DNA from 2 places in the Jeotgalibaca arthritidis genome. Region 2 is predicted to be linked to the other one. Evidence: predicted binding sites of a transcription regulator. Region 2 holds the regulator's gene; the other holds the start of a gene.

Region 1 (15,461 bases), 760 kb from region 2:
TTGTTTGAGCTTTTTCCAACCAATCCGTCTGCCATTCAATGATTTGTTGCCTTACATCTGCCTCTTCTGTTTGTAAATCGGGTAATCCTGATAGCTCACCTACAATTTGGTGATTCGCAACGGGATCTGTTCGAATCAGCCCGTCAAAAACCATTTGCTCCTCTTTAGTCGGAAAATTCGCAATGGATTGATCCCCATCAGTAATCTTCATTCCATAACCCGTATGATTTAAGACAACGTCAACCATCAATTTTATGCCATGGTCATGAGCCGTTTCAATGAGTTGGTGGAAAGTTGCTAAGTCGCCTAAATGTTCATCTAACTGTGTGAAATCCTTTGCCCAATAGCCATGATAGCCATATTGCTTATCATTGACCCCTGCTCTGACATTCCAATCAATATTATCAACAATTGGCGTTATCCATAAGGTATTAATCCCCAACCCCTGCAAATAAGGTATCTTATCTATCAACCCTTGAAAGTCACCACCATGATAGGTCTCAAGATGGTCTAAATCAATGACGTCATCAAAGGGATTATCGTTGGAAGGATCCCCATTATAAAAACGGTCTGTTAAAGCAAAATAAATACGAGCTTCGTCCCAATCAAAAGCTAAAGGACTATCTTTTTCTTCTTTCGCTACTACAGTAATTGTTTTTTCGATTTGTTCGGTGTGATTGTTCTGGTCTGTTACAGCTAGCACAAGTGTCTTCTCGCCTGGAGAAAGCTGATCATCAATACCAAAACTAATTTCATTTAGCGACCCGTCCATTGTGATGGGTGCTTCAATTCCGAATGCTGTCGCATCCAGAGTGATTTCTTTAATGACATCGTTGAAATAAACGGATTCGTCAATCGTTAATAAAATACTATCTTGTTGACTTGGATATTCTGGTAAAAGCTGAATCTCTTTTGCTGTGAGTAACTCTGGCTCGTTAGAAGTTTGAGAAGTAATTTCATGAGTACCCGCATCTGAACAAGCTGTTAGTATACCGATTGCCGACAAAGCAATGACAAGAAATTGTTTCAAAATCAATCCACTCCTTTTTTTGTAAACGATATCATCCGTTCTATCTATTAGCAACAAAATTCCATTTGTTAGCGCTAACTTTTTTCACACAAAAAAGCTGCCTCTTCAGACAGCTTTTTCATTCTATTCATTAAATAACTTTTTTCTTCCATAGACCTAAAATAACAGCTGAAATAACCATACCAATGAGAAGTGTTAAAATAAACATTAATCGCTGTTCGGCCAAGCCAATTACAAAGATACCGCCGTGAGGTGCTGGAATAGAAACTTGCCAAAACTGTGTTAAGCCACCTGCAATTGCCGATCCAATGATGGACGATGTAATGACACGCAATGGATCTGCTGCCGCAAATGGAATAGCGCCTTCTGTAATAAATGAAAAGCCTAGGACAAAATTAGACAAGCCTGATTGGCGTTCCGCATCTGTAAATTTATCTTTAAACAATAGAGTTGCCAAACCAATTGCCAATGGTGGAATCATACCACCTGCCATAACAGCGGCCATAAAGGCACCATCGCCCGTATCCGTATAGATACCAATTGAAAAGGCATAGGCTGCTTTATTGAACGGACCACCCATATCAATCGCCATCATACCACCGAGTAGTGCGCCTAATAAGATAGTATTTGTCGCCCCTAAGTTCTCCAAGAATGTCAGCATTGCTGTATTAATCGCTGAGAAAATAGGCCCTACAATAAAGAACATCAATAATCCCGTAATTAATAAGCCAAAGACAGGGTAGATTAAGATCGGTTTTAAGCCCTCTAACGTTTTCGGAAGGTTTTTAAAGACTTTTTTGAGCGTATGAACAATGTAACCTGCCATAAAACCGGCTACTAAGCCTCCAAGAAAACCTGCATTTTGATTAACAGCCATCATCCCGCCTGCCATACCTGGCAGTAATCCAGGTCGATCGGCAATACTATAAGAAATATAGCCTGCTAAAATAGGAATTAAGAAGGTAAAGGCTGTTCCGCCAATCGTATTGAAGGATTCAAATAAAATACTGTCACTACCAAAGCTACTTTCAAATAAGAAAGAAATCGCTAAAATAATTCCGCCACCTACTACGAATGGCAACATATGAGAAATGCCGTTCATTAAATCCTTGTAAATATTGCCTAGTCCAGATTGTTTTTCGTTAGTCTGCTCTGCTTGGCTCACTTGACCCGTAGCATGCCAAATAGGTGCTTCTTGTTTGACTGCCTTATTAATCAATTCTTCTGCTTTGTTTATGCCATCACTGACAGGTCGTTGTAAAACGGCTTTGCCATCGAATCGGTCCAAGGATACTTTTTTGCCCGCCGCAATAATGACAGCTGATGCACGCTGAATTTCTTCATCAGTTAGAATATTTTTAGCACCCTCAGACCCGTTAGTTTCAACTCTAATATCAACCCCTAGCTCTGCCGCTTTTCTTTTCAAGGCATCCTCTGCCATATAAGTATGGGCAATACCGGTTGGACAAGCTGTAACAGCGACAACAAATGGTCGCTCGCCAACTGACTCTATTTCTTGGCTTTTCTCTTTATCAGCGGTTTCTTCTGCAGCCGAAAAAATAGCTTGAACGTCTTCCGCATTTTGAGCTGCCTTCAGTTGACTCAAGACTTCCGGATTAATTAATTGACGGGATAGAGATGCTAATACATTTAAATGAACATTATTAGCGCCTTCTGGTGCAGCAATCATAAAGAACAAATGAGCCGGTTGTCCGTCTAGCGAATCATAATCAACGCCGGCTTTACTTTTAGCAAAAACGACTGCTGGCTTTTGAACAGCAGCGTTTTTAGCGTGTGGCATCGCTATTCCATCGCCCAAGCCTGTCGATGACTCGTTCTCACGAGCTAGGATGCCAGCCTTAAAGGTTTGCTCATCGGTCACAATGCCATGGCCAATAAGACTGGCAATCATTTCGTCCAAGACCGCTTCCTTTGTTGTGGCTGTCAAATCCATAATCATGAGTTCCTTAAGTAACACATCATTGATCTTCATACGTTTCAACTCCATCTATTTTTTTAATTTGTATATCTGAAAGTAAGGCATCAATATCCGGTCGTTTCGCTAAGTCATCGGAGAATGCGGTAGCACTTCCACAGGCAATGCTGAATTTAAATGCTTCTAAAGGATTTTGAGTTTGGCTATAAGTGCCTACGAATCCAGCTACCATAGAATCCCCTGCACCTACTGAATTTTTTACCTTTCCTTTAGGCGCTTGTCCGTGATAAGTTCCTTCTTGGCTAAATAAAAGAGCGCCATCGCCAGCTAGTGAAATAATCACAAATTGAGGACCTTCTTCTAACAACAGTTTGCCGTAAGGAATCATATCGGCGACCGTCTCTAGTTGAACGCCAAACAAATCTCCCAATTCGTGGTGGTTGGGTTTAACTAATAATGGTTCATAAGGGAGCGCGGCTTTCAAGTCTGCCCCTGTCGTATCAATAACAAAGGGAATATTTTTTCCAGCTAGCTTTTGAATCATTTGTTGATAGTAACGATCACTCAAACTTTTTGGTCGGCTACCGGATAGAACAACGAGATCATCTGCTGTAAAGTGGTCATATTGTTCAAGCAGTAAGTCTGCTTGAGCTGCATCTATATAAGGTCCATCGCCATTCATCTCTGTTTCTTTTTCTGCTTTTAATTTAACATTTATGCGACTGTCATCATTAACCTCAATAAAGTCGGTTTGAATCCCTTCCTGATCTAACCAATCTGTGATAAATCGTCCTGTAAAGCCACCTGTGAAACCAAGTGCCGTTGTTGAGATGTCCAGTTGGTTTAAGATACGCGATACATTAATCCCTTTCCCACCAGGTAATTTGAAGTCTTTCGAAATACGATTGACCCCTCCTATATCAAGGTGATCAAGGTGAATAATATAATCAATTGATGGATTTAGCGTCACTGTGTAAATCATCATTCCACCTCCATTACTGTTGTTTGTTCCTCTAATAACGCTTTCAACTCTTTCGAAAGAGCTGTCGTAATAACAGTTGCATCTTCAATATCCGCAACTTTTGCAAAGGTCACTGTATTTATTTTCGACGCATCTGCCAAAATAAACGATCGGCCTGACTTTGCCATCACCAGTTGTTTAATCGCTGCTTCTTCAACATCGGGTGTCGTATAGCCATAATCAACATCAATCCCATTCATACCTAAAAATGCTTTGCTAAAATGATAATTTTGAATTTGCCAATGTGCTTCAGGACCAATGACTGCTTTCGTTCGCTGTTTAATCTTCCCACCAATTTGAATAGTTGTTATTCCTAAATCTGTTAATAGGCTTGCATGCGGAATCCCATTTGTTATAACGGTTATCTCTCTTCCTTTTAAAAAGGGAATCATTTCATAAGTTGTTGACCCTGCGTCGAGATAAACCAGTTCTTTGTCTCGAATCAAGCTAGCTGCTAATTTTGCAATGTCTCTTTTTTCATCAATATGTTTAAATGATTTTTCTTCCATCATATCTTCGCCAACAAGATGATGAATGCGTCGTGCACCACCATGAACACGGACAAGTTTTTCTTCTTCTTCAAGTTTCTTTAAATCTCTTCTGATAGTTGATTCTGATGATTCTGTTATATCTACTAAGTCTTGTAATTTAACAAATGATTCTCTTTCTAAGCTTTCTAATATTAATCGATACCGTTCGTCTGTAAGCACTTTCCTCACCTCGCCATTAATATACCACCAAAAACAGCCAAATTCAACCACAATCATTCATTTTCGTTCAAATGAAGCAAAAAAAAGAGGCTTTCGCCTCTTTTCTGGATGATTATATTCTGTTTATCTTGAGATTTCTCAATTAATGTCCAGTGTCCGCATCTGCCAAAGACATGACGTTCAGAAAATTCCAATAAATTAATCAATCCATAGGCATTTTCAACCGTAACAACCTTGTCTTCAAGACTGTGTGCCCCCAACTCATCACCCATCAAAGCAAGCTCATGAACAAGTGGAGAAACGGATATCCATGTTGCAAAGTCGTCACCTTCTTCATGAACGACTGTCATTCCTAATACTTTTGTAAAAAAAATAACCGACCCATCCATTTTCGATGTATATCATTCAAAGTGAGCTAGCTAATGGACATCAAAAATAGAGTCTCAGTATTCGTTTGACACTGATAAACACTCCTCTTAATTTGTATTATTTTTTAAGCGAACAAAAAAAGAGAATGGGCATGCCCATTCTCTTTTTGTTTGTCTTACATCATACCCATGCCTGGATCCATTCCAGGTGCTGGCATTTCTGGAGCAGGTTTGTCTGCAACAACACTTTCAGTTGAAAGGATTAGTCCGGCAACACTTGCTGCATTTTGTAAAGCAGAGCGAACAACTTTAGCTGGGTCAACGATTCCAGCTTCAATCATGTTTACCCATTCGTCAGTTGCTGCGTTGTAACCCATGCCTTGTTCTTCACCTTTAATTCTTGCAGCGATAACAGAACCTTCTAGTCCAGCATTTTCAGCAATTTGTCTAACTGGCTCTTCCAAAGCGCGAGCCACGATACGAACACCAGTCGCTTCATCTCCAGTTAGTTCTAGCGCACTTACGCGAGCTTGAACATTGACAAGCGCTGTACCACCACCAGCTACGATTCCTTCTTCAACTGCTGCACGAGTTGCATTAAGTGCATCTTCAATACGCAATTTACGTTCTTTTAATTCTGTTTCTGTAGCAGCACCAACTTTAATCACTCCTACACCACCAGCTAATTTAGCTAAGCGTTCTTGTAGTTTTTCACGGTCAAAGTCTGATGTCGTTTCTGCTGCTTGGGCGCGAATGTGAGCAACGCGTTGTGCGATTGCTGTTTTGTCCCCTGCTCCTTCAACGATTGTTGTATTATCTTTTGTGATGACAACTTTGCTTGCATGTCCTAAGTGTTCGATTGTTGAATCTTTCAACTCTAGTCCTAGGTCTTCAGCAATCACTGTCCCACCTGTTAATACAGCAATATCTTGTAGCATTTCTTTACGGCGGTCACCAAATCCTGGTGCCTTAACAGCAGCAACATTGAATGTTCCACGTAATTTGTTCAATACTAATGTCGGTAGTGCTTCGCCATCTACATCGTCTGCAATAATTAATAATGGACGACCAATTTTTAAAATTTCTTCTAGCAAAGGCAAAACATCTTGAATGTTAGAAATTTTACGATCAGTAATTAGGATAAATGGATTTTCAAGTTCTGCTTCCATTTTATCGTTGTCAGTTACCATGTATTGTGACAAGTAACCACGATCAAATTGCATACCTTCAACAACATCTAATTCTGTGTCAATTCCTTTTGACTCTTCGATAGTGATAACGCCGTCGTTACCAACTCTTTCCATTGCTTCAGCAATTAATTCCCCTACTTCACGAGAACCTGAAGAAACAGCAGCTACTTGAGCAATTGATTCTTTTGAGTTAACCGTTTGAGAAATTTCTGCTAGTCCAGCAACAGCTTCTTTCGTTGCTAACTCAATACCACGACGAATGCCAACTGGGTTTGCACCGGCAGTTACATTTTTCAATCCTTCGCGTACGATGGCTTGCGTTAAAACAGTTGCTGTTGTTGTTCCGTCTCCCGCAATATCATTTGTTTTAGATGCAACTTCAGAAACAAGTTTAGCACCCATGTTTTCAAAGTGGTCTTCTAATTCAACTTCTTTAGCAATGGTAACACCATCATTTGTAATTAGCGGCGAACCGTATGCTTTCTCTAAAACAACGTTACGTCCTTTTGGTCCAAGTGTTACTTTTACTGTATTTGCTAGTATATCAACGCCTCTTAGTAAGGCTGCACGAGCGTCTTCAGAAAATTTAATATCTTTAGCCATTATTTCTATTCACCTCATCAATTTAATTAGTCAATAATTGCAACGACATCTGTTTCTTTAATAACGAGATAATCTTTGCCTTGGTATTTAATATCGGTACCGGAATATTTTTCAAAAAGAACACGGTCCCCTTCTTTAACAACCATGTCAATCTTTGTACCGTTGTCAGTTACTCGTCCTTCGCCCGTTGCAATCACAATACCTGTTTGTGATTTTTCTTGTGCTGAAGATGGTAACACCAGCCCTCCGACTGTTTGCTCCTCTTCTTGAGCAACTTCAATGATAACGCGGTTTCCTAATGGTTTTAACACAAATATCCCTCCATAATCTATCATTTGAATTAGCACTCTCATCTAACGAGTGCTAATCTATGACTCTATATTAATCAAATCTACTAGTGAATGCAAGACAAAACTATTATTTTTTTTTAAAATTGTGATATACTTTCATATAGACTTTAAACTTCACGTTATTGAAGAAAAAGCATCCTTGCTTTTTAACTTTAACAGAAAGGTGAGATTTATGAAAAAGAAACTTTCTACAGCGACTAAAATTATTTTTGTTTACATCGCTGCTCAGCTATTACCCCTTCCCTTAATGTTTTTATTCCTAGAAAATCGTCAAATTGAAATGAGGTTGAATTTAACCATTTTATTTGCCTTTTTAGGAACAATTGGGATGATTTTACTCAACCGAACTAAGGAATGGACTCCTTCAACAGAACTAACGGATAAACCATCTGCACCTACTAAAAAGATTGTGTTATGGGGATTAATTGGATTTGTCGGCTCAATTGTACTTCAAATTGTAACGTCTCTAATTGAAATGGCTGTCTTTAACGTCTCTTCTGAATCGGTCAATACACAAACCTTGTTAGACACCGCTAGTGACTATCCTTTCTTAATTTTTATGATTGTTTTATTTGGACCAATCATGGAAGAATTTGTCTTTAGAAAAGCGATTTTTGCCCAACTCTCTTCATCAAGTGTCGGAATTGTCGGATCAGCTGTCATCAGCTCATTGTTGTTCGCCTTTATCCACTTTGATGGTCATATGCTTGTTTACGGGTCTTTAGGATTATGGTTTTGCTATTTATACTTTAAAACCAATAACATCTTTACCCCTATCATGGCGCATGCTTTAATGAATGCTTATGCCAGCTTACCGCTTTATTTCCCTGAGCTGTTTCAATAACCGCTTATTATTTATGTTTGTTTAGAAAGGAATCTCATGACTTTAAAAGATATTCTCATCCAAATCGGTATGAAATTTGTTTTTGGTTTGCTATTTGTCTACTTTGCCGTTGATAGTGTCAACACATCAGGCTGGGGCTTTTTAGCTATTCTAAGTATTCTATTCGCTACAAATAATATTGTTAACGGCATTAGAATGCTTGATACGTATTATAAAATCAAGAAAAATATCGATCCTAAATAAAAAACAGTTAAGCCGCAGCTTAACTGTTTTTTATTAGGAAATATTATTATCTAAGAAATAAATCAATGTTTGCAATTCATTCGTTAAATCAACATTTTGAATACGAACATCTTCTGGAACTGATAATCGAATCGGAGTAAAGTTCATGATACCTTTTATACCAGCCTCAGTTAAATCATTAGTCGCTTTTTGAGCAACATTTTGAGGGACTGTTAAAATGGCAACATCGATTTGTTGGATGCGTAGTTGTTCAATCATTTCAGACATATCATAAACAGGAACACCACTAACGATTTTGCCAACAATTTCTTCGTTCACATCAAAAGCACAACTGATGCGCACATTATTGCTCAAGTGGAAGTTGTAATTTAATAAAGCATGACCTAAATTACCTACTCCGATAAGAGCAACGTTTGTTAATCGGTCTTGGTTTAATGTTTTACTGAAGAAATCAAGTAGATACTCCACATCATAACCGTATCCTCTTTTTCCTAAAGCACCGAAATAAGAGAAGTCACGACGGATAGTCGCACTGTCCACCTTGACAGCTTCACTTAATTCATTTGATGAAATTCTTGCTTTTCCTGCGTTATGCAGATATCTCAAATAACGGTGATAAATTGGCAACCGTCTGGCAGTTGCTCTTGGTATTTCTGTTGACATTACAACGCTCCCTTTCAGCATAACGTTTTAAATCTATATAAAAAAGAATAATCACATAATCTTAGCAATCTAATACATAATAACATTATAGCACCACATTGTGAAATATCTAGTATTTTGCTCTAATTTGTATCTTTTTGTGAAAAAAATTCTTTGTTTTCCTTATTTTAATAAGCTTTAAATAAAAGTAGCGACATTATTCACAATCATTAGCTTTTCTATTAATGTTCCTATCTCTTGTTAAAATTCTATGATAAAATGAAATGGCATGTTCTTATTTGACATTTTAACGACCATTATATAGAGAAAGAGGATACACCTATGATATTATTGCAAGGCCAAAATCTTGCGCGTCATTTCGGTTCAACAGTCCTATTTGAAAATATTCAAATTACCATTCAAGATCAAGAGAGAATTGCCTTGGTCGGCCGTAACGGTGCTGGTAAATCGACTTTATTAAAAATACTAGCTGATTTTGAACCCACAGATGAAGGCAAGATTGCCAAGAAAAAAGATCTCCGTATTGGTTACTTAGACCAATACAGTACAGTTGATTCCGACAATACCATTTGGGAAGAAATGTTGTCGGTCTTCGAACCTATTATTAAACTAACGAAAGAAGCTGAAGAAGCAGCCCATGCCTTGACCGATGAAACGTTGATGCAAGACACTCTAGCCTTTGAAGCAGCTCTAAAACGGTATGATAGCTTGCAACAAGAAATTCAAGAAAAGAATGCTTACGGCTACGAGTCAGAAATCCGTTCAGTTCTACACGGCTTCCGTTTTTACGAGGAAGACCACCAACGACCTGTTTCGCAACTCTCCGGCGGTCAAAAGACACGCCTAGCACTTGCAAAAATCCTACTCGAAAAAAATGATTTACTTATTTTGGACGAGCCAACTAACCATTTGGACATTGATACATTAGCTTGGTTAGAAAACTACCTAATCGCTTATCGTGGCACCTTGCTTATCGTATCTCACGATCGCTACTTTTTAGATAAAGTGGCCACCAGTGTCTACGAAATTAGCCGCAATCGCATCCATTATTACAAAGGCAACTATTCCTTTTACTTAAAAGAAAAAGCAGCCCGATTAGAGCAAGAAATGAAACAATTCGAAAAACAACAAGGCGAAATTGCTAAATTAGAAGACTATATTGCTCGTAATTTAGTTCGTGCATCAACTACTAAAATGGCACAGAGCCGACGCAAGCGCCTTGATAAAATGACTCGACTCGAAAAACCAAAAGGTGACGAAAAATCCGCTCGCTTTTCATTTGATATTGAAAAGGAAAGCGGCAATGTGGTCATGATTCTAGAAAATGGCGCCATTGGCTATGATAGCACGATTCTCTCTGCCCCTATTCATTTGGACTTGCGCAAACATCAAGCCATTGGAATTGTCGGACCAAATGGGATTGGTAAGTCAACTCTCCTTAAAAGTATTAACAAGGAACTACCACTTATCAAAGGAGACATCCATTATGGGTCTAACTTAGAAATCGGCTATTATGACCAAGAACAAAAAAACTTAACTGAAAATAAAACCGTTCTTGCTGAAATTTGGGATCTGCATCCCACTATGAATGAGACAGCAATCAGAAGTATTTTGGGAAGCTTCCTCTTTAGCGGTGAAGATGTTGAAAAAACGATTTATTCTCTAAGCGGGGGCGAACGCGCTCGACTATCTTTGTGTAAGTTAGCCTTGGAAAAGAACAATGTTTTGATGCTAGATGAGCCAACCAACCACTTGGACATCGACAGTAAAGAAGTATTGGAAAATGCCTTGATTGAATACGATGGTACCCTATTATTCGTATCGCATGACCGCTACTTCATTAACCGGATTGCGACGAGTATTTTGGAACTATCTGAAGATGGTAGCAAACTCTATTTAGGCGATTACGATTATTACGTCGAGAAGAAACAAGAAGAAGCTGCGCTCGCCCAACTGCTTCTCGATGAAGCAGCAGCAGAGTTAGCAACGACTACTCAAACCGATACGAAGAAAAAAGATTACCAATCCAATAAAGAACGGGCTAAGTTGGAACGCAAACTATCGCGCGCCATCGAAAGTACTGAGTCAGAACTAGAAGCATTAGAAGTGGCTATTGAGGAAATCGAAACAGCCCTTACCCTTCCCGAAGTATTTGGTGACCATGAAAAGGTACAAGACTTACATGACCAACTACTCGCACAGCAAGAAAAACAAGATCACTTGCTGCACGAATGGGAATCATTAACACTAGAATTAGAAAATCTATAAGACAAAAGAAGAGCCGTCGTCGACGGCTCTTTTTACTATTTCAATTTCTCTGCGATAATAGCTGCTGCCTTTTTAGGCATGATGCGATAAAGCAAGTCCATTAATTTGGAGTCATTCCCAACAAGTATCCGGTATTTATTTGCCTCCATACCATCAACAATCATTTTAGCTGCTGCAGGTGCTGTTGTAATCTTGTCAGCCATCTTCTCATTGTCACCGGCACTTGGACCACGATCAACTTTCGAATTGGTCATAATATCTGTTTTAATAGCGCCCGGAAACACAACGCTAACATGGATATGGCTATCCTTCAGCTCTGAATGTAAGCCTTCTGTTAATAATTTAACGGCTGCTTTAGAGGCACCATACACAGATTGCCCCGGCACAGGGAGAAAGCCACCCATACTCGATACATTAACAATATGCGCTTCTGGCGCTTGTTCAAAATAAGGCAGCAAGCTCTTTACAAAATAAAGCGTCCCGTAAAAATTAACATCCATTACGAAACGAACCTTATCCATGTCTAACTCTGAAACTGGGATAAAAGGCTGAATAACACCGGCATTATTAATCACACCATCAATGGAACCGTGATGCTGGATCACAGTTTGTGGCAAAGCTTCAATAGCCGCTTGGTCTCTAATATCCATCACATGGAGTGAGACATCTTTAGCCTTTTCACCAGCTAATTGCTTGGTTTGTTCTAAACTCGCTTGATTGATATCGACTGCGGCAACACGGCCTCCTCGCCTTAAAATTTCTAAGACAATTTCACGTCCCATTCCGGCACCGGCACCTGTTACGACAATCGTTTTGTTCGTTACTTTCATCTTGATCACCTATTCTCTTTATTTTCGAACAGCCATTTTGGCTGAATGATTAATAAGGAAAGACGCTTATAAAGCAAGACCTGGTCGCGCATTTAAACTAAGCTCTGCAAATGATTCATTGATGTATTGGTAATGCGCAGCCGCACCAATCATCGCAGCATTATCACCACATAATGACAATGGTGGAATAAGAAGCTCCACATCAGGCAATTCTTTTGCAACAGCTTGAGTGAGGGCTTCACGAAGTCCCTTGTTAGCTGCAACCCCACCTGCTAGTAGGAGTTGCTTAATCGGTTTTTCTTTAGCAGCGCGAATAGTTTTCGCAACTAGCACATCCACTACTGCTGCTTGAAAACTAGTGGCAATGTTGTGAGGATCGATGTCATCGCCCTTCTGTCTAGCATTATGAATGGTGTTGATAACCGCACTCTTCAAACCTGAAAAACTGAAATCATAGTTATCTTCATGGATCATGGCACGTGGGAAATCGTATGTTTCTTCGCCTTGGTGTGCCATTTCATCCATCACTTTTCCACCTGGGTACGGTAAGCCAAGTACACGCCCAATTTTATCGTAAGCTTCACCTGCTGCGTCATCTCGTGTTTCACCAATAATCTCAAACACACCATCTTCAGGCATATAAATTAATTCCGTATGGCCACCACTGACAACTAGTGATAGTAATGGAAACTGTAGAGGTTGAACCAGCTGGTTAGCGTAGATATGACCAGCCATATGGTTGGTTGCAATTAATGGTTTCCCATGAGCAAAAGCCAATGCCTTAGCTGCACTAACACCAATTAATAAAGACCCTACTAATCCTGGACCTTCTGTGACAGCAACGGCATCCATATCAGCCATTTCAAGTTCTGCCTTTTCCAATGCTGCTTCAATAATTTGTGTGATTTGTTCAACGTGGTGGCGGCTAGCTACTTCAGGTACAACTCCGCCAAACCGCATGTGACTCTTAATTTGAGATGCCACAATATTCGATAAAATGGTATCACCATTTTTGATAACAGCCGCACTTGTTTCATCGCAGCTACTTTCGATTGCTAAAATTAATTCATCTTGTTTCTTCATTTTTTCTCTTCACCTCTAGGGCTAGCCGGTTTATTTTTTTATCAATTGAAAGATATAGGCATCTTCCTTAGGTTGTTGGTAGTAATCTTTCCGAAGGGCTACTTCCTCAAATCCCATCTTTTTATAAAGGTGGATAGCCGCTTGATTAGAGACGCGCACTTCTAAATAAAAGAAGCGAATCTCCTTTTCTTCACAAACAGCTAATAGCTGCTTGATTAGATCTGTGCCAATCCCTTGTTTTTTGTAATCTGAGTGTACTGCAAAGTTATTAATCGACATTTCATCGAGAATTATTTGACAGCCAATATAACCGACTAAGCGATCCTCTTTGTAATAGCCTAAGTAAAGATGGTTAGAATCAGAAAGTTCCGTTTGAAAGGAGGACACTTTCCAAGTTGTTTGGCCGTTGTTTGCAGCAACCGTCACATCATACAAAGATTGAGCGATCGTTGGATTTTCTCCGTTAAGGATTACTACAGAGTCTGTCACCTTCATCTTGTACCTTCCTTATTCATATCATTGGTCTAACGTTAATAACATATCCACAGCATCTTCCCCATCACCGTGGTAGTAGTTTTTCTTAATTCGAACGGACGTAAAGCCCAATTTGTGATAAAGCCCCTGTGCTTGATCGTTGGACACACGTACTTCCAAACTAAGGGTCTTCACAGCTTCTTCACGCGCTACTTCTTTTAAAAAATGGAAGAGTTGCTGGCCAACTCCTTGCTGCTGCCAATCTGGTACAACCGCAACATTAGTAATATGAATGTCTTGGTCTTCCAGTCTAACGCCTAAAAAAGCAACCGGCTCAAAGCCTTCATAAACAATCAAATAAAGGGATTTGGTATTTCTGACAATATCATTTTCTAAGGCTGCATAGCCCCAAGGCGTTTTGCCTTTATAGCCTAGTTTTTCTATATAAAGGACATCCGCAATATGACGTCTTTCGCCAATTTCTAGACGTAGTTGCGTACCGTTTCTCGATAGAAAATGGTCGGGTAAATAGTCTACACGACTCGACAAAAACTGACTTTTTTGTGGGTGCACAATTTCTTTTTGAATGGTTTCTACAAAACTCTGGAATTGATTAATCAATTCTTTCAACGTAATCACCCTTTCGTGATCCCTCATGAGCTTTTTGCCAATTCTCTTCTGCTTCTGGCTTCTTCAAATACTCCGGTGTAAAGATATGAACATCTTCTGCTTCAGCAGTTATAGCTAAATTAGCTAACACACCAGCGCTCGGCAACCACTGCTTTTTAAGAGAAAAGTAAGCCTGTTGACCTAAATTCGCTTCAATAGCGTCTTGGTAATTCGCAAGGTCTTGGCCGACAAAAAGAATCGGTTTGTTGGTTTCTTTTAATTGATTAAACCAGTCTTCACTGGCGATATGACACTCTGCTAATTCTTCTTCAATTTGCCCGTTAGTAATCTCAAAGGCAGCGGTATACATATTATTTCGTCTCGCATCCATAATCGGTACGACTAAGCCGTCAAAATGGTCAATATTAGCTGCCAATACTTTTAAGCTGGAAACAGGAATTAGCGGCTTATCTAGTGTCCATGCTAGTGTTTTAGCAATGGTTGCGCCAATACGCACACCCGTATATGAGCCTGGTCCTTTTGATATAGCTATACGATCTAAGTCCTGTGGTGTCCAGTTGGCAGCCTGCAACACATCTTGAACTGCTGGCATCAACTGCGTACTATGTTGAAGATTACCATTGCGTGTATATTCTGCTACAACTAATCCATCCTCCATAGTCGCAACACTTAATGTTTGATTTGATGATTCAATAGCTAGTATTTTCAAAAAACTCTTCCTTCCAAGCCTGTTCCGTCGGGCTTCACTCTTTTTATTACTCACATTATAGCGTAATTACATCTAAAAATCTTCTTATCATGCCCTTTTCTCATTTTTAGCGATAAGGGTTATTGTTTGCATATTTTCTATATTTACCTAAAATATAGAGTAAGAGATGCACAACTTTTCTCTTTTATATTTATTTTTAACTATAAGTTAGGAGGAATTACAAATGGCAAAAGGGTTTGAAGATAAAGCAAAAGGGTTGAAAGATAAGGTTGTAGGTAAAGTAAAGGAAGAATATGGCGACTTAGTCGATGATAAGAGTAAAGAAATCGAAGGTAAGCTGCAACAGAAAAAAGGAGAAGCCAGAGAAAAAATCGGTGAAGCTAAAGATAAAGCTGACGATAAAATTGATGAGCTTCAACGCAGAGCCGATGATCGTGTAGACGATATCTAGATCTCATTAAGAAAAAGCCTTCTGGAAGTAGTATTCCAGAAGGCTTTTTGTATGGAAT
Region 2 (15,461 bases):
TTCTAATTTTTCTTTGACGTTCTTTCATTTTCTCTAAGTCCATTGAACTACTCACTCTCTTCTTCAAACTATATACCTTACGATTATATCAAGTATCAAGCAAAGTAACAAGTTACTATAGGCTAAGAAACCATCTTCATAGCTGTTTTTAATGGCATTCTTACCCAGATAAAAAGCACTCTAGATAAACTCTAAAGTGCTTTTCTATCGCTATTTCTTTTTACCTTTAGAATCAAAGTTAAAGGCATCTTTCATTTTATTGAAAAAACCGCCTTCGTCACCTGTTATACTCTCGCCGCTTGCTTCAGCGAAGGCATGCAAGGCTTCTCTTTGCTGCTCATTCAAGTTCTTAGGTGTCACAATGCTAACTTTCACATGTTGATCACCATTCCCCGTACCTCTTAGGCGAGGTGCACCCTTGCCTCTTAAGCGGAAGTTTGTAGCAGTTTGTGTACCTGCTGGTATTTTCAACTTCACATTACCATGAACAGTTGGAACTTCAATTTCTGTTCCAAGTGTCGCTTGAACAAATGAAATTGGCAGAACGTAATAGATTTCTGCACCATCTCGGTCAAAAATGTCGCTCTCTTCAACAGAGAATACCACATACAAGTCTCCATATGGCCCACCATTTGAACCAACTTCACCTTGCCCAGCAAGACGTAATTGTTGTCCATCTTCCACTCCAGCTGGAATCGTTACATTCACACTGTGTTCTTTTTCAACGTGTCCTTTGCCGTGACAGTCGTGACACTTATCAACGATTTCTTTTCCTGATCCTTGACAAACATCACAAACTGCTTGTTGCATGACACGTCCAAACGGTGTATTGCGTTCCACTTGTACAGCACCTGCTCCGTGACATTTTGAACACGTTTTTGGTGTTGTTCCAGGTTTTGCACCGCTACCGGTACAGGTTTTACATTCTTCTTCACGCGCATAACGGATTGTTTCTTCTTTACCAAAAATAGCTTCTTCAAATTTCAAATGCAGACGGTATTGCAAATCTGCCCCTTGACGTGGTGCGTTGTAATTGCGAGAACGACCGCCGCCACCAAAGAAAGTATCAAAGATATCATCAAAACCGCCTGTAAAACCACCGAAACCACCACCGCCAAAGCCGCCACCACCAAAGCCTGAACCAAAGTTAGGATCTGTGCTAGCATGACCATACTGATCGTAAGCAGCACGTTTTTGAGAGTCACTCAAGACTTCATATGCTTCTGAAACTTCTTTAAATTTATCAGCAGCATCTTCTGCTTTATTGATATCGGGATGATATTTTTTTGAAAGTTTTCGATAGGCTTTTTTTATTTCATCGTCTGAGGCTGTTTTTGAAACGCCCAATACTTCATAATAGTCTCTTTTCGCCATTATATTTCCTCCATTAGATCACCATGATACGGAAGCAATTCCGCACATATTTCATTATTTACTCTATATCAGCAAGAAAGCTGTCCGTGTTTCATAGTCGCTCAAGAGTTTTGGCAACCCAATCAATCAAACACGTACAGACCAAATCGATCTGTACGTGTTATAAGCTCACCAATAAGAACCGTTGACTTTATTAGTCGTTGTCAACCTCTTCAAAGTCTGCATCTACAACATTATCGTCGTTAGCAGCTGATGATTGACCTTCAGTTTCGCCACCAGCAGCTTGTTGTGCTGCTGCCGCTTGTTCGTAAAGTTTAACAGTTAGATTTTGTACAACTTCATTCAAAGCATCACGTTTTTCTTTCATTGCTTCTAAGTCGTTTGCTTCAACTGCTGCTTTCAAAGCATCACGTGCTTCTTCAGCTGCTTTCACATCTGCTTCGTCAACTTTTCCTTCAAGTTCTTTCAATGTCTTGTCTGTTTGGAAGATTAATTGATCGACTTCATTACGTAATTCAACTTCTTCTTTACGTTGTTTGTCTGCTTCAGCGTTTGCTTCTGCATCTTTAACCATTTTTTCGATCTCTTCGTCTGTTAGACCTGACGATGATTTGATTGTAATTTGTTGTTCTTTTTGCGTTCCTAAGTCTTTCGCACTTACGTTAACGATACCGTTTTTGTCAATATCAAATGTTACTTCGATTTGCGGAATACCACGTGGTGCAGCAGGAATATCATTTAATTGGAAGCGACCTAATGTTTTGTTGTCTGCTGCCATTGGACGCTCACCTTGTAAAACGTGTACGTCTACTGCTGGTTGGTTGTCTGCTGCTGTTGAGAAGACTTGTGATTTACTTGTTGGGATTGTTGTATTACGGTCAATTAGTTTCGTAAATACGCCACCCATTGTTTCAATACCAAGTGATAATGGTGTTACGTCAAGAAGAACGATATCTTTAACGTCTCCAGTAATAACGCCACCTTGGATTGCAGCACCCATTGCAACTACTTCATCTGGGTTAACTGATTTGTTAGGCTCTTTCCCTGATTCACGACGAACTGCTTCTACGACTGATGGGATACGAGTTGACCCACCAACTAAGATAACTTGGTCAATTTCACTTTGGCTGATACCAGCATCTTCAATAGCACGGCGTACAGGAATTTTAGTACGTTCTACTAAATCGTGAGTCAATTCATCAAATTTAGCACGTGTTAATGTCATTTCCAAGTGCAATGGGCCAGAAGCACCAGCAGTGATAAATGGTAAACTAATTTGTGTTGACGTTACACCTGATAAGTCTTTTTTAGCTTTCTCAGCAGCGTCTTTTAGACGTTGTTTTGCCATTTTATCGTTTGCTAAGTCAACGCCGTTTTCTTTTTTGAATTCTTCAACCATGTAAGCAATGATTTTGTTATCAAAGTCATCCCCACCTAAGTTGTTATCACCTGATGTACTTAATACGTCGAAGACACCGTCTCCTAATTCGAGGATAGAAACGTCGAATGTTCCCCCACCAAGGTCAAATACAAGAATTTTTTCTTCTTTATCTGTTTTATCTAGACCGTAAGCTAAAGCTGCAGCTGTTGGCTCGTTAACAATACGTTCAACTTCTAAACCAGCAATTTTACCAGCGTCTTTTGTTGCTTGACGTTGTGCATCGTTGAAGTATGCAGGTACAGTAATAACCGCTTTATCAACTGTTTCACCTAAGTATTCTTCAGCATAGCTCTTTAGGTATTGAAGTGTCATTGCAGAAATTTCTTGAGGTGTATATGATTTACCCTCTGCTTCTACTTTGAATCCAGCTTCTCCCATGTGACGTTTTACAGAGCTGATTGTATTTGGGTTTGTGATTGCTTGACGTTTTGCAACCTCACCTACTTGGATTTCACCATTTTTGAAAGAAACAACAGATGGTGTTGTACGGTTTCCTTCTGGGTTTGGAATAATTTTAGCTTCTCCACCCTCTAATACTGCAACAGCAGAGTTTGTAGTTCCTAAGTCAATACCGATTATTTTACTCATAGTTGAATATCTCCTCTAATTTAAAATTTTATTGGTTATTATTGCGCGACAACAACCATTGCTGGTCTAAGTACACGCTCTTTTAAACGATAGCCTTTTTGGACAACTGCTACGACAGTATCCGCTTCTTGTCCTTCTTCAGGTTCTTGAACCTGAATGGACATATGGAAATTCGGGTCGAAAGGCTCATTCATTGGATCAATGATTTCTACCCCTTCACTCTTTAATGCTTCTAGCATTGAGTTATAAACCATTTCCACGCCTTTTTTGAAGTTTAGGGCTTGATCGCCTTCTACTTCAATCTCTAAAGCACGTTCTAAATTATCAACAACCGCTAATAATTCTGTAGCTAAAGATTGTGAACGGAATTTCGCAGCATCTTGTCTTTCTTTAGCATTACGTTTTTGAATGTTAGCTAACTCTGCTTGAACGCGTAAATAGCGATCTTGCAATTGTTCCAATTCTTCAGCTAGTTTATCAACCTCAGATATAGTCTCTTCTGCAACTGTTTGATCAACAGATACGTCTTCGTTTTCAGTTAGATTATCTTTTTCTTCCACGACGATTCTCCTTTGCTATTCTTCATAGAATTGCTGCATGCTGTCTGATAATTCATCACTTGTCACACGCATAATTCTAATAATTTCATCATATGGCATGTTAGTGGGGCCAAGTAAGGCGATCATTCCTGTACCACGCTTACCAGCACTATAGGTTGCCGTAATTAAACTTAAATTGTCCAACAATTCATTATTCATTTCTGTACCAATTCGAACACTGATGCGATTTGAATCAGTCAACAACAATGGTCGAAGCTCACTACTCTCATGAATTAATGAATAGAGGGATTTGACTTTTTCACGGTCTTGCAATTGATCAAAGTCAAAATAGTTAAGGAGATTCATTTCTCCGCCGACATAAACGCGATCATTGTCCATTTTAGAAATAATGTCTTTAAAAATGGCAAACAAATCTAATTCATAATCGACATATTTGGTGATTAAAGCTGGAATATCCGTTTGAAGTTTTTTGTAAACCTCGCTTAAGGCTAGACCAGTTAACTCATCGTTAAAAATAGTAACGATTTTTTCCAATTTGCTGGAATCAAAGTTTCGACCTAAAGAAAACATTTTACTTTCAATGTAACCTTTATCAGTCACCAAGATTGCCATGTACTGTCCGCTCGTTACCGGTACAAGTCGAAAACCAGTTAACTTACTGTTAATCTTCTCGGGACCAATGCTTAGAGCAGTGTAGTTCGTCAAATAAGAGAGCATACGGGCTGACTTTTCAACCATTTCTTGTGCTTCTTGATAAGGCGAGTGTATGGACTGTTGGATTTTTTTCCTCATTTTTTCTTCGGAAGAACTATCCAACCCTTGCTGAAGTAAATAATCAACATAATGACGATAGCCTAAAATGGATGGTATACGTCCAGAAGAGGCATGTGTTTTTTTAAGAAAACCTAATTCTTCAATGCGCATCATTTCGTTACGAATGGTCGCAGGCGACACCGATAAATTAGTCTCGCTCAATAAGGTTTTGGACCCCATTGGTTCACCGTACTCAATATAATGCTTAATAATTTGGTTTAATATCATCAACTGTCTTTCCGTTAACATTTATTCACCTCACTTTAGCACTTAAACATATAGAGTGCTAATCCATAAATAAATTTATCATGACGCTGTATGTTTGTCAACAGAATTAGCTTGATAAATAAGCATACTTTTCTTAAGTATCTTTTAAGAACGATCGAAATACCTCATTACCTAAAAAGACACCCTTTTTCGTTAAGCGAATGTGATTATCTTCTAGCTTAATGAGTTGTCGATCTAAGAGCATATCCAATTCCTCTTGGTAGACAGATTCTGTTGTTTGATCAAATTTACATTCAAACAAAGAGCGGTCTACTCCCTTCATCGTTCGTAGACCTAACATGAATTCTTCTTCCATTTTATTTTTCTGAGTCAATGATTGTTGGTAAATAATCGGCGACTGCTTAGCTCTTAATGGTTCAAGATAATGTTGGATAGGTCCATGATTGTTATAACGCGTGTCGCCTAAATAGCCATGTGCACCGGCTCCAAATCCAAAGTAGTGATCATTTTTCCAATAAGCGAGGTTATGTTGTGATTGGAAGCCTGGTTTAGCGTAGTTTGAAATCTCATATTGATAGCGCCCTGCCGCTTCCATCGTTTCCATAGCAAGTTCAAACATATCTGCTTCATCATCTTCACTCGGCAATGGTAATTTTCCTTGTCTCATTAAGTTATAGAAAATGGTTTTGTTTTCTAAAATTAAGGAGTAAATGGAATAATGTGGTAAATCTAATTCTAATGCTTTTGTTAGTGTTTCTTGAAAACTTTCAATTGTTTGCGTCGGCAGTCTAAAAATCAAATCAATACTAATGTTTTCAAAACCTGCTCGTCTCGCATCATCCACACAACGGTAAACCTGATCAGATGTATGAATACGACCAATACGCTTTAAAATAGCATTATCAAAGGATTGAACACCCATACTGATTCGGTTAACGCCGTGCTCTTTTAAAACGGCAAACTTTTCAAAACTAGCACTTTCTGGATTCGCTTCAACAGTAAACTCAGCCCCCTTATCCATTGGGAAGTGAGTCTGAATACCACTTAAAAGGCGGTCTAGTTGTGGTGCTGTTAGAGTCGTTGGTGTTCCTCCGCCAATATAAAAAGTTTCCAATTTTTCCTGAGGATGACGCTCTTTCATAATAGCCATTTCAGTAATCACTGCATCGATGTATTCTTCAACCGGTTGTCCTTCTAGAAAAACCTTATTAAAGTCACAGTAAAAGCAAATATGGTCACAAAATGGGATATGCAAATAAGCTGCTGTCATTCCGTCATCTCCGCTCTTGAATCAGAGGCATTGCTTATTTGTTCTGGATGGCTGTCAAAGAAAGTTTCTGTATCGATTTTATCTTGATCGAGCTGCTCAATTAAACCTTCGATACCTGTAAATTTCACTTCATCTCTCAAGTAATGGTGCCAACGCACGGTTACTTTTTCACCGTAAATCATCTTATCAAAGTCAAAAATATTAACTTCAACTGTTTTTTCACGGTCTTTTTCAAAGGTAATATTGTAGCCAATTGATGCCATTCCTCGATACCACTTATCTTGTACCTTAATAGAAACGACATAGACTCCGACTTTGGGTAAGCGAATGTATTTGCCAATTTTAATATTAGCAGTTGGATAACCTAATTCGCGGCCTCTAGCGTCGCCATGCATCACGCGACCATCAAATTGGTACGTATACCCCAACATTTGGTTGGCTTTTGTTAAATTGCCTGTATCAAGTGCCTCACGAATACTTGTTGAGGAAATTTTCTCTTTATTTTCAGCCACTTGGGGGCTAATTTCAACAATATCAAAACGACTTTTAGCGTATTGTGGCAAATGTGCCATATCAGCAATCGTCTTGGGACCATAAGTATAGTCGAATCCTGCGACAATCGCATCGGCATTAAGACCGATAATATAATCATCAACAAATTCTTGTGGTTTTAGTGTTCCAAAATCATAGGTAAAGTCGATAACATAAAAATAATCAACACCTAAGCCTGTCATTAATTCAATCTTTCGTTCTGGTACAGACAAATATTTCATTGTCTCAGCATCCAATTTTTTATAAACAATGCTTGGGTGCTGGTTGAATGACATAACTGCTAGTTTACAATTTCTTTTCTCGGCTTCTTTTTTAGCTCGATTGATAACGGCTTGGTGTCCAATATGAACGCCATCAAAATAACCCAATGCTAATACCACTCGGTCAGTCGGAATTTCTTCTTTTTTATAGGGATGATGTAAATAAATAACTTCCATGATTAACTCTCTTTCCTCTTTTCAGAATGAAGACAAAAACATTTTTCTCGGCTTCTTAAATCCTGCTCGCTTTGGATGATTCTCATATAATGCTACCAAATTCTCACCATAATAGAAAGCAATCAGTTCCGAGCTCGTTAAGTTGTCAAATGCCTCATTTTCAATAACAGCGCCATTTTTAACACGTTGCCATAATTCATCATTTAAATGATAAGCAGGTAGCTCGTCAAATACACCTTCAATAGGCATTAAAATCGTTTCAACTTTGTTTTCTTCAGCCAATTGTCTCACTTGATCAAGAGTGTAGCATTGCTCTTTAGCAAATGGACCGCTCTTTGTGCGTGTTAACTGAGACATGTGAGCAGGATAGCCTAAACGTTCACCCAGATCAACAGCAAGTGTCCTGACATAAGTCCCTTTGCCACAGCTAACTGCAAAGGTCCAAGAAACCGTTTTGGTATCTGAATTATAAACCGGTGTACTTGTCCGCTTGAATTGATAGATATTAGCTTTACGTTTAGGCCGTTCAATCGTTTCGCCATTTCTTGCATATTCATACAATCGTTTACCGTTAACTTTCACTGCCGAATACATGGGTGGAATTTGAGTGATTTCACCGATAAAGGTCGTCATCTGACGGTCAATTTCTTCTTCTGACAAGAGACCTTCTACAGCCTTTTGATCAACCACTTCACCGTGGGCATCTTCTGTTGTTGTAGAGAAACCAATCGTGATTTCTCCTTCATATTGTTTTCCCATATCTGTCATAAATTCTGCCGCTTTAGTAGCAGGGCCTAGACAAATCGGTAACACACCATCGACTTGAGGATCTAGTGTCCCTGTATGGCCAATTCGTTTCATTTTTAATATTTTTCTTAATTGAAAAACGCAATCATGACTTGTCATACCGCGTTCTTTCCAGAGTGGCAAGATTCCGTTCATTGTTACTCCCCCGTTCTATACAATGTATGATTATAACATAATTCAGAAATGAAAAGCTGCTTTTGAACCGAAATTCAAAAGCAGCTTTTTAATAAATATATATAGATGACAATTAGCCAAACCATTAGGCCGATTCCAAAACAACCATAAAAATAACGGTGTCTTGTCTTATGACGAAAAACTTTCATCGCAATTAACCCGCCAATTCCACCCGATAAGCTACCTAGCCATAACAAGGTCTTTTCTGAAATGCGGTAGTGGTTTTTTCGAGCTTTGGATTTATCAATTCCCATCATTATAAAAGCAAGAACATTTAAGAGCAGTAACGCAATGCCTAGTCCCATCATACTCGGTCTCATAAAGCAGAATAGTGATTGCTTTGACGAATAATTTCAACAATGACTTGAGTTGCTTTCACCATAGCATCCGTTGAAATAAATTCATAGCGACCATGGAAGTTCTCACCGCCGGCAAAAATGTTTGGTGTTGGTAATCCCATATAAGTTAACTTAGAACCATCTGTTCCACCACGGATTGGTTCAATAATTGGTTGAATCTCTAACTCTTTCATTGCTTGCTCTGCTAACGTCACAGGACGCATATCTTTTTCTAAAATTTCGCCCATGTTGTAGTAAGAATCGTGCATATCAATTGTAATACGCGGTTCTTTAAAGGTTTTGTTCATACGTTCAGCGATAGCTAACATGTTTTCTTTTTTCGCTTCAAAAAGAGCACGATCATGGTCACGGATAATATAAACCATTTTGCTTTCTTCAACTGTTCCTTCGATACCAAGTAAGTGGTAGAAACCTTGACGTTCATCTGTTTGCTCAGGAACTTCATCAGCTGGCAGTTGAGCATTGTAAGCCATCGCCAAACTAATCGCATTTACCATAGTATCTTTAGCTGTTCCAGGGTGAACATTTTTACCTTGAATAGTAACCACTGCTTGGGCAGCATTAAAGCTTTCAAATTGTAGTTCCCCGACAGGACCGCCATCCATTGTATAAGCAAAATCACACTTAAATGCTTCAACGTCAAACAAATCTGCCCCTCTACCAATCTCTTCGTCTGGACCAAAGGCAACTGCAATATCACCATGTTTAATGCTATCGTCCGCTAGAATAAGTTCCATAGCTGTCATGATTTCAGCAATCCCAGCCTTGTCATCTGCTCCAAGTAATGTCGTTCCATCAGTGGTGATCAATTCTTGGCCCATGTAGTTGTTTAGGTTAGGAAAATCTTCTGGTGATAAGACAATATTTTTTTCTTTATTTAAAATAATTGCTTCACCGTCGTAATCTTCTACAATCTGTGGATTAACATGAGCTGATTCAAAATCAGCTGTATCCATATGAGCAATAAAGCCGATTGCTGGTAGTGGTTCTGTTGTGTTAGCAGGAATACGAGCCGTTACAAAGCCATTACTCTCATTGTAATGAATGTCTGATAAGCCAATTGATGCAAGTTCAGGCATAATGATTTCCTTAGCAAAGGCAACTTGGCTCTGTGTTGAGGGTACAGTTGTACTGCTCTCATCTGAACGTGTATCGAATTTAACGTAAGTAAATAAACGGTTTTTTAATGTATTATGCATGTGTTTAATCTCCTTAGTAATTATTATAATTGACTATCGAATAGGAATGGATTGGTATCAATTGTAGATGACATTAGTTCAATCTGCCAACCCAAGTCTGATCGCCATTCATTAACCATGTCATACAGTTTTGGTATACATACTTTTTCAATATGGTGACCAGGATCGATGACTAGTAGGCCTGCTGCTTGCATATCATGAGCGGTATGATAGTAAACATCGCCTGTTATATAAACATCGGCTTCTTTGTCGATGGCTTTTTGGTAATACTTCCCAGCATCACCACCGCACAAGGCCACGCGTCTAATCGTTTGATTTAGGTTATTTTGAGGTGCAGTTACTCTCAGTCCATCAACTTGGAAAGCTTGTTTCACATAAGTTACAAAATCAAGCACACTCATGTCCTCTTTTAAATTACCTACTCTGCCTAAGCCGTAAGCTTGCGCTTGTTTCTGATCAATTGAAAATGAGTCATAAACCGCTTCTTCATAAGGATGAGCTTGCTTCATAGCAAAAATCACCTCTGACAGGTAACGCTCCTCTACGACTACTTCAATTCGTTCTTCCTCAACGACTTCAGCTTGATTAACTTCCCCAATGGTCGGATCCGCATCATTAATGGGCGTAAAACGTCCTTTACCCTCAATCGAATAAGAACAGTCTTTATAGTTATCAGTAACATGACCCGCACCTGCTTTAGTCATTGCAATTCTGACGGCTTCTGCATGCTCTTTTGGTGCATAAACAGATAAACGTTTTAGTGGAATCGTTTTGGAAACAGCCATCACTTCGACATCCTCTAATTGAAGTTGATCTGCCAACCAATCGTTCATACCACCTTGTGCATTATCTAAGTTTGTATGGGCTGCATAAACCGTAATATCGTGTTTAATTAAGTCAGCATACATATTAATTTGAGGATTAGAAAGATCCAACCGCGCAATCGGACTATAAATAGGTGGGTGGTGGGCTAAAATAAAGTCCACACCGTGTTCAATTGCTTCTTGTACCACTTCAGGACGAACATCTAGCGTGACCATGATTTTAGTCACTGGTCGTGATAAATCGCCAACATGCAAACCGATAGGATCTCTCTCCTCAGCCAACCAAGTTGGAACAACTTTTTCAAATTGCTTCACGAACTCATAGCCTGTTAAGGTTGTCATGCAATCTCCTCCTGTATTTTAGTCATAAAGGCTTCAACAGTTTTTTTCTTTTCTGACACATCGCGTTGTGATTCATTTAAGCTATTTAAAATATAGGTGTACTTATCGTATTCTCTTTGCCATTTTTCAACAAAAACCGGACCTTTCTCTTGACGCAGTTGTTTCCCAAAAGTAAAGTCATCCTCAGTATACGCACTAATGTCATCACTTGGTTCAGCTACAATGATTTCATAAATTTTATCATTTTCTTTCAAAATTTCTTCAGAAATAATGCCATAGTTATTATCAAACAACCATTGTCTTAATTTTTTCTCACCGTTATTAGGTTGAAGAATCAATCGTTCAACTGTTTCTAGTCGGTTATCTTCCTTGCCCGCATCCAAAATGCGCGCAATTAGATCGCCTCCCATACCGCAAATCGTAATGGTGTCAATAGCATCACTCTTTTCAATAACTGCTAACCCATCACCTAAACGTGCTTCAACAACTGCTTGAACATTCGATTCTTTGATTTGTTTTTTAGCGGATGCATAAGGTCCAATGACAACCTCGCCTGCAATCGCAAAGCTCACTTGTTCTTTCTGAGCCAAATGGCATGGCAAATAAGCATGGTCAGACCCAATATCCGCTAACCTTGCGCCTTTTTTTATATAGGATGCAGCAGTTTCTAATCGTTTTGATAGTTGATTATCGTTCACTTTCTGCTCCTCCTTTCACATTGTCAGTACTGCCTTTAATTTTAGCAGTTTCACCTTATAAATTAAAGTAAAGGCTAAAAAAAGAGGATAGAATGTTAGCTTCTACCCTCCATGGTTTTTATTCTAAAAAGTCTTTTAGTTGTTTTGAGCGGCTTGGGTGTCGTAATTTTCTAAGAGCCTTAGCTTCAATTTGACGAATACGTTCACGCGTCACACCAAACACTTTACCGACTTGCTCCAAGGTGCGAACATTACCATCATCTAAACCAAAACGTAGACGAAGCACGTTTTCTTCACGGTCTGTTAGGGTGTCCAAAACTTCTTCTAGTTGTTCTTTTAGAAGCGTTTGAGCAGTATGTTCAGCTGGACTAGTTACTTCTTGGTCTTCAATAAAATCACCTAAATGAGAATCATCTTCTTCACCAATTGGCGTTTCCAATGATACGGGTTCTTGAGCGATTTTTAAGATTTCACGAACTTTTTCAGTTGGTAAGTCCATTTCAGCACCAATTTCTTCCGGTGTCGGTTCGCGACCTAAATCTTGAAGAAGTTGACGTTGTATACGAACTAATTTATTAATCGTTTCAACCATATGAACGGGGATACGAATCGTTCGAGCTTGGTCAGCGATTGCACGCGTGATTGCCTGGCGAATCCACCAAGTCGCGTAAGTAGAGAATTTAAACCCCTTCTCATGGTCAAATTTCTCAACAGCCTTCATTAGTCCCATGTTACCTTCTTGAATCAGGTCTAAGAAGTGCATACCACGGCCAACATAACGTTTAGCAATCGATACAACAAGACGTAAGTTTGCTTCAGCTAATTCTTGCTTCGCTTCTTGGTCGCCATCTAGAATACGAATTGCCAAGTCACGTTCTTCATCAGCAGTTAGTAATGACACACGACCGATTTCTTTTAAGTACATTCTAACTGGGTCATTAATCTTAACGCCAGCTGGTGCAGAAAGTTCTTCTTCCTCTGCAGCTTTGTCTTTTTCTTTTTTATCGTCTTTTTTGCTTTCATCTGTCTTAAGCTGACGAGCAGTTGGTCCACCGTCTGCATCAACGACACTAACGCCGCTGTCTTCCATTTTTTGGATTAATTTATCCATTTGGTCCGCATCGAGTTGGAAAGGTGTTGCAATTTTGTCAGTTAAATCATCATAGAAGATTGAGCCTAACAGTTTATGCTCTTTAACCACCTGATTGGTTACTTGCTCGAGTGTTTTGCCTTCTTCATTTTTATTAATGGCCATAAAAAATTCCTCCATTTCAATACGGATTATTTCTTAACAAGCTTTAGCTCTCTTGTTAGATTGACAATGTCTTCCAACAAGCGCATGGCTTGGTCTTTATCTTGTTGGCGTGTGGCTTCTGCCATCGCCCGTTTCTTTTGTTCAAGTTGTGTCTCTAAAGGAGACTTTGAACAAATAATCGTGACTATATCACTGATTTCTTGACTAGAGACATCCGATTGAAGATCAATCATCTCTATTTCAATAATCGTGGTGACTAAGTGTTGATCCTTAATCCGATCTAAAAAGCGATCGATTTGACCGACTTGCCCACTTTCTTGGTAAAACGCATCATAAAGCAAATAAATCGTCTGTAGCGATTCACTGACAAAGTTAAAATCTGTCGTTAATTCCTTTAAATAATGCCAAGCCTCTTCATAATGAAAAAGTCGATACATCAACTGACGTTCTGAAATCTGCAAAGGTGTTAGCTTTTGTTTGACGCTCATTGATTCAGTTGAAATAGGTGCTCGTCTGTCTTGCGTTTTCTTCTTAGTTTGGTCTTTTTGTTGATTCAAATAACCTGTCTGATAATCTTGGAGCTGTTTTTTAAGAACCGCTAAGTCAAGTTTAAATTCACTTGCTAAGTCCGTTAAATGCATTTCTCGTTCAATAATCGAATCAACATGGACTAAACGCTTCAATACTTCTTCTAAATACTGTAGGCGATTTGCCTCTGTATCGAGATTGAGTTTTGTTTTTAAAAAGCGTGATTGGAATTGAAAGGCCGTTTCTTTTTGATTATTGATGATATCTCGAAAAGCTTGAGCTCCCTTTTGACGGATAACGTCATCAGGGTCCATCCCTTTTGGCAAAGGAATAATAGCCAATTCAAAGCGGTTGCCCTGAGCTAATCCCTCAATCGCCTTATTCGTTGCTTCCATTCCAGCACGATCACCGTCATAGGCAATGGTAACCGAATCAACAATTTTATTTAAAATTCTAATTTGTTCTTCTGTCAGTGCTGTCCCCATAGAAGCAACACCATTCGTCACACCTGCTTGCCACGCTGAAATTACATCCATATAGCCTTCAAAAAGCACCACTTCTGAAGTTTTGCGCATTTGCGATCGGGCTTTATCTAGGTTAAAGAGAAAGTAGCGTTTAGAGAATATCGCTGTTTCAGGACTGTTTAAATATTTAGCTTCATGGAAACTCTGATCATTGAAATCATCTTCACCAGGAAGAATACGTCCAGAAAAAGCGACTACTTTTCCCTTTTCATTTCTAAGCGGAAAGATAATTCTAGAGCCAAAGCGATCAAGTAATTCTGCTGAATCACTGCGTTCTGAAAAAATGCCACTTTCTCTTAATAAGTCATCTGAATGTCGATCTCGTTTTAAAATTTGATAAGTTGTGGTCTTATTTGGAGGTGAGAATCCAATTTGGAATTCTTCAAGTAGTTCAGTCGTAAAGCCACGTTCCAGTAAATATTCGAGAGCTTTTTCTCCTGTTACTGTATTCATCAAAATCTGATGGTAGTAGGCAGACGCTGCTTCATGGATTGCAATGAGCTGTTCTTTTTTATTTTGGACAGCTGTCTTCGGTTGATTGTCGATAGCAATATCAACTTGGAGGTCGGATAATTCTGCTGCTCGTTTGACTGATTCAACAAAGTCTAACCCTTCAACTTCCATTAGAAAACGAAAAACATTACCACCTTGCCCACAACTAAAACAATGAAAAATCTGTTTCTCTTCTGTTACAGAAAAAGACGGCGTTCGCTCATCATGAAACGGACAAAAGCCAAAGTAGTTTTTCCCTCTTTTTTTAAGTTGAACATATTGACTCACAACATCAACAATATTGGTCTCTGTTCTTATTTGGTCAATTGTTTCTTCAGGTATTCGAGTTGCCATAGAATCACCTCACATACTCGCCCAATAGCAATTGAATTGGGCATAAAAATACAACTTATATTATAGCAAATTTCGCCAATATTAGCAATCAGTTGAACCATAGAAAAAGCATTAGGGCCGAGTTATACTCAGCCCTCTCGCTTAAATACTATTTTCCTGAGGGATTTTAACAAACATCAATAAAATTCCACCGATAATAAATAAAATAATAAGAGCAAAAACCCCATCTAAGGAATTGCCAGTTAACTGTGCGATAATCCCCACTAAAAAGGGTCCTACTACAGCTGCGAATTTTCCGAAAATATTATAAAAACCAAAAAATTCATTCGCTCGCTCTTTTGGAATAAGTTGGCCAAATAGTGATCGACTAAGCGATTGTACCCCACCTTGAGCGGTCCCTACTAATAATCCTAATATAATAAATGCTGTTAAGCTATCCAACTGCAAAGCATAAATACAAATAAAGGTATAAGTCACAATGCCGACGAAAATCATATTTTTAGCGCCAAAGCGTTTTGCTAAGACACCATACAATATGGAGAATGGAAAAGCAACAAACTGAACAACCAACATAACCACAATTAAATCGTTAGAAGATAGTCCTATGTCACTCCCAATAGCCGTAGCCATTTTAAAAATAGT

What was found. Region 2 encodes HrcA, which represses chaperone genes, less so after heat shock. Its sites were predicted from a motif close to TTAGCACTCNNNNNNNNNGAGTGCTAA; they were not measured.
Region 1: the regulator HrcA is predicted to act here: its motif matches at 7,199-7,225, upstream of groES (co-chaperone GroES).

The regions. Positions count from the first base shown of each region.
Region 1 covers NZ_CP049740.1:1,340,647-1,356,107, reverse strand. Annotated here, with positions in the region: gene G7057_RS06990 (alpha-amylase family glycosyl hydrolase) at 1-1,030, opposite strand, end outside; gene G7057_RS06985 (PTS fructose transporter subunit IIABC) at 1,161-3,023, opposite strand; gene pfkB (1-phosphofructokinase) at 3,010-3,948, opposite strand; gene G7057_RS06975 (DeoR/GlpR family DNA-binding transcription regulator) at 3,948-4,754, opposite strand; gene G7057_RS06970 (hypothetical protein) at 4,751-5,047, opposite strand; gene groL (chaperonin GroEL) at 5,242-6,858, opposite strand; gene groES (co-chaperone GroES) at 6,885-7,169, opposite strand; gene G7057_RS06955 (CPBP family intramembrane glutamic endopeptidase) at 7,381-8,052, shown strand; gene G7057_RS06950 (YdiK family protein) at 8,089-8,295, shown strand; gene G7057_RS06945 (redox-sensing transcriptional repressor Rex) at 8,329-8,958, opposite strand; gene G7057_RS06940 (ABC-F family ATP-binding cassette domain-containing protein) at 9,280-11,226, shown strand; gene G7057_RS06935 (SDR family NAD(P)-dependent oxidoreductase) at 11,262-12,056, opposite strand; gene tsaD (tRNA (adenosine(37)-N6)-threonylcarbamoyltransferase complex transferase subunit TsaD) at 12,123-13,139, opposite strand; gene rimI (ribosomal protein S18-alanine N-acetyltransferase) at 13,170-13,634, opposite strand; gene rimI (ribosomal protein S18-alanine N-acetyltransferase) at 13,656-14,243, opposite strand; gene tsaB (tRNA (adenosine(37)-N6)-threonylcarbamoyltransferase complex dimerization subunit type 1 TsaB) at 14,227-14,952, opposite strand; gene G7057_RS06910 (CsbD family protein) at 15,176-15,403, shown strand.
Region 2 covers NZ_CP049740.1:2,098,573-2,114,033, reverse strand. Annotated here, with positions in the region: gene lepA (translation elongation factor 4) at 1-43, opposite strand, end outside; gene dnaJ (molecular chaperone DnaJ) at 211-1,377, opposite strand; gene dnaK (molecular chaperone DnaK) at 1,568-3,403, opposite strand; gene grpE (nucleotide exchange factor GrpE) at 3,442-3,963, opposite strand; gene hrcA (heat-inducible transcriptional repressor HrcA) at 3,979-5,025, opposite strand; gene hemW (radical SAM family heme chaperone HemW) at 5,138-6,274, opposite strand; gene ribF (riboflavin biosynthesis protein RibF) at 6,271-7,263, opposite strand; gene truB (tRNA pseudouridine(55) synthase TruB) at 7,285-8,205, opposite strand; gene G7057_RS10565 (DUF1294 domain-containing protein) at 8,280-8,552, opposite strand; gene pepT (peptidase T) at 8,561-9,802, opposite strand; gene G7057_RS10555 (Nif3-like dinuclear metal center hexameric protein) at 9,826-10,968, opposite strand; gene G7057_RS10550 (tRNA (adenine(22)-N(1))-methyltransferase) at 10,965-11,666, opposite strand; gene rpoD (RNA polymerase sigma factor RpoD) at 11,785-12,921, opposite strand; gene dnaG (DNA primase) at 12,948-14,819, opposite strand; gene G7057_RS10535 (MFS transporter) at 14,961-15,461, opposite strand, start outside.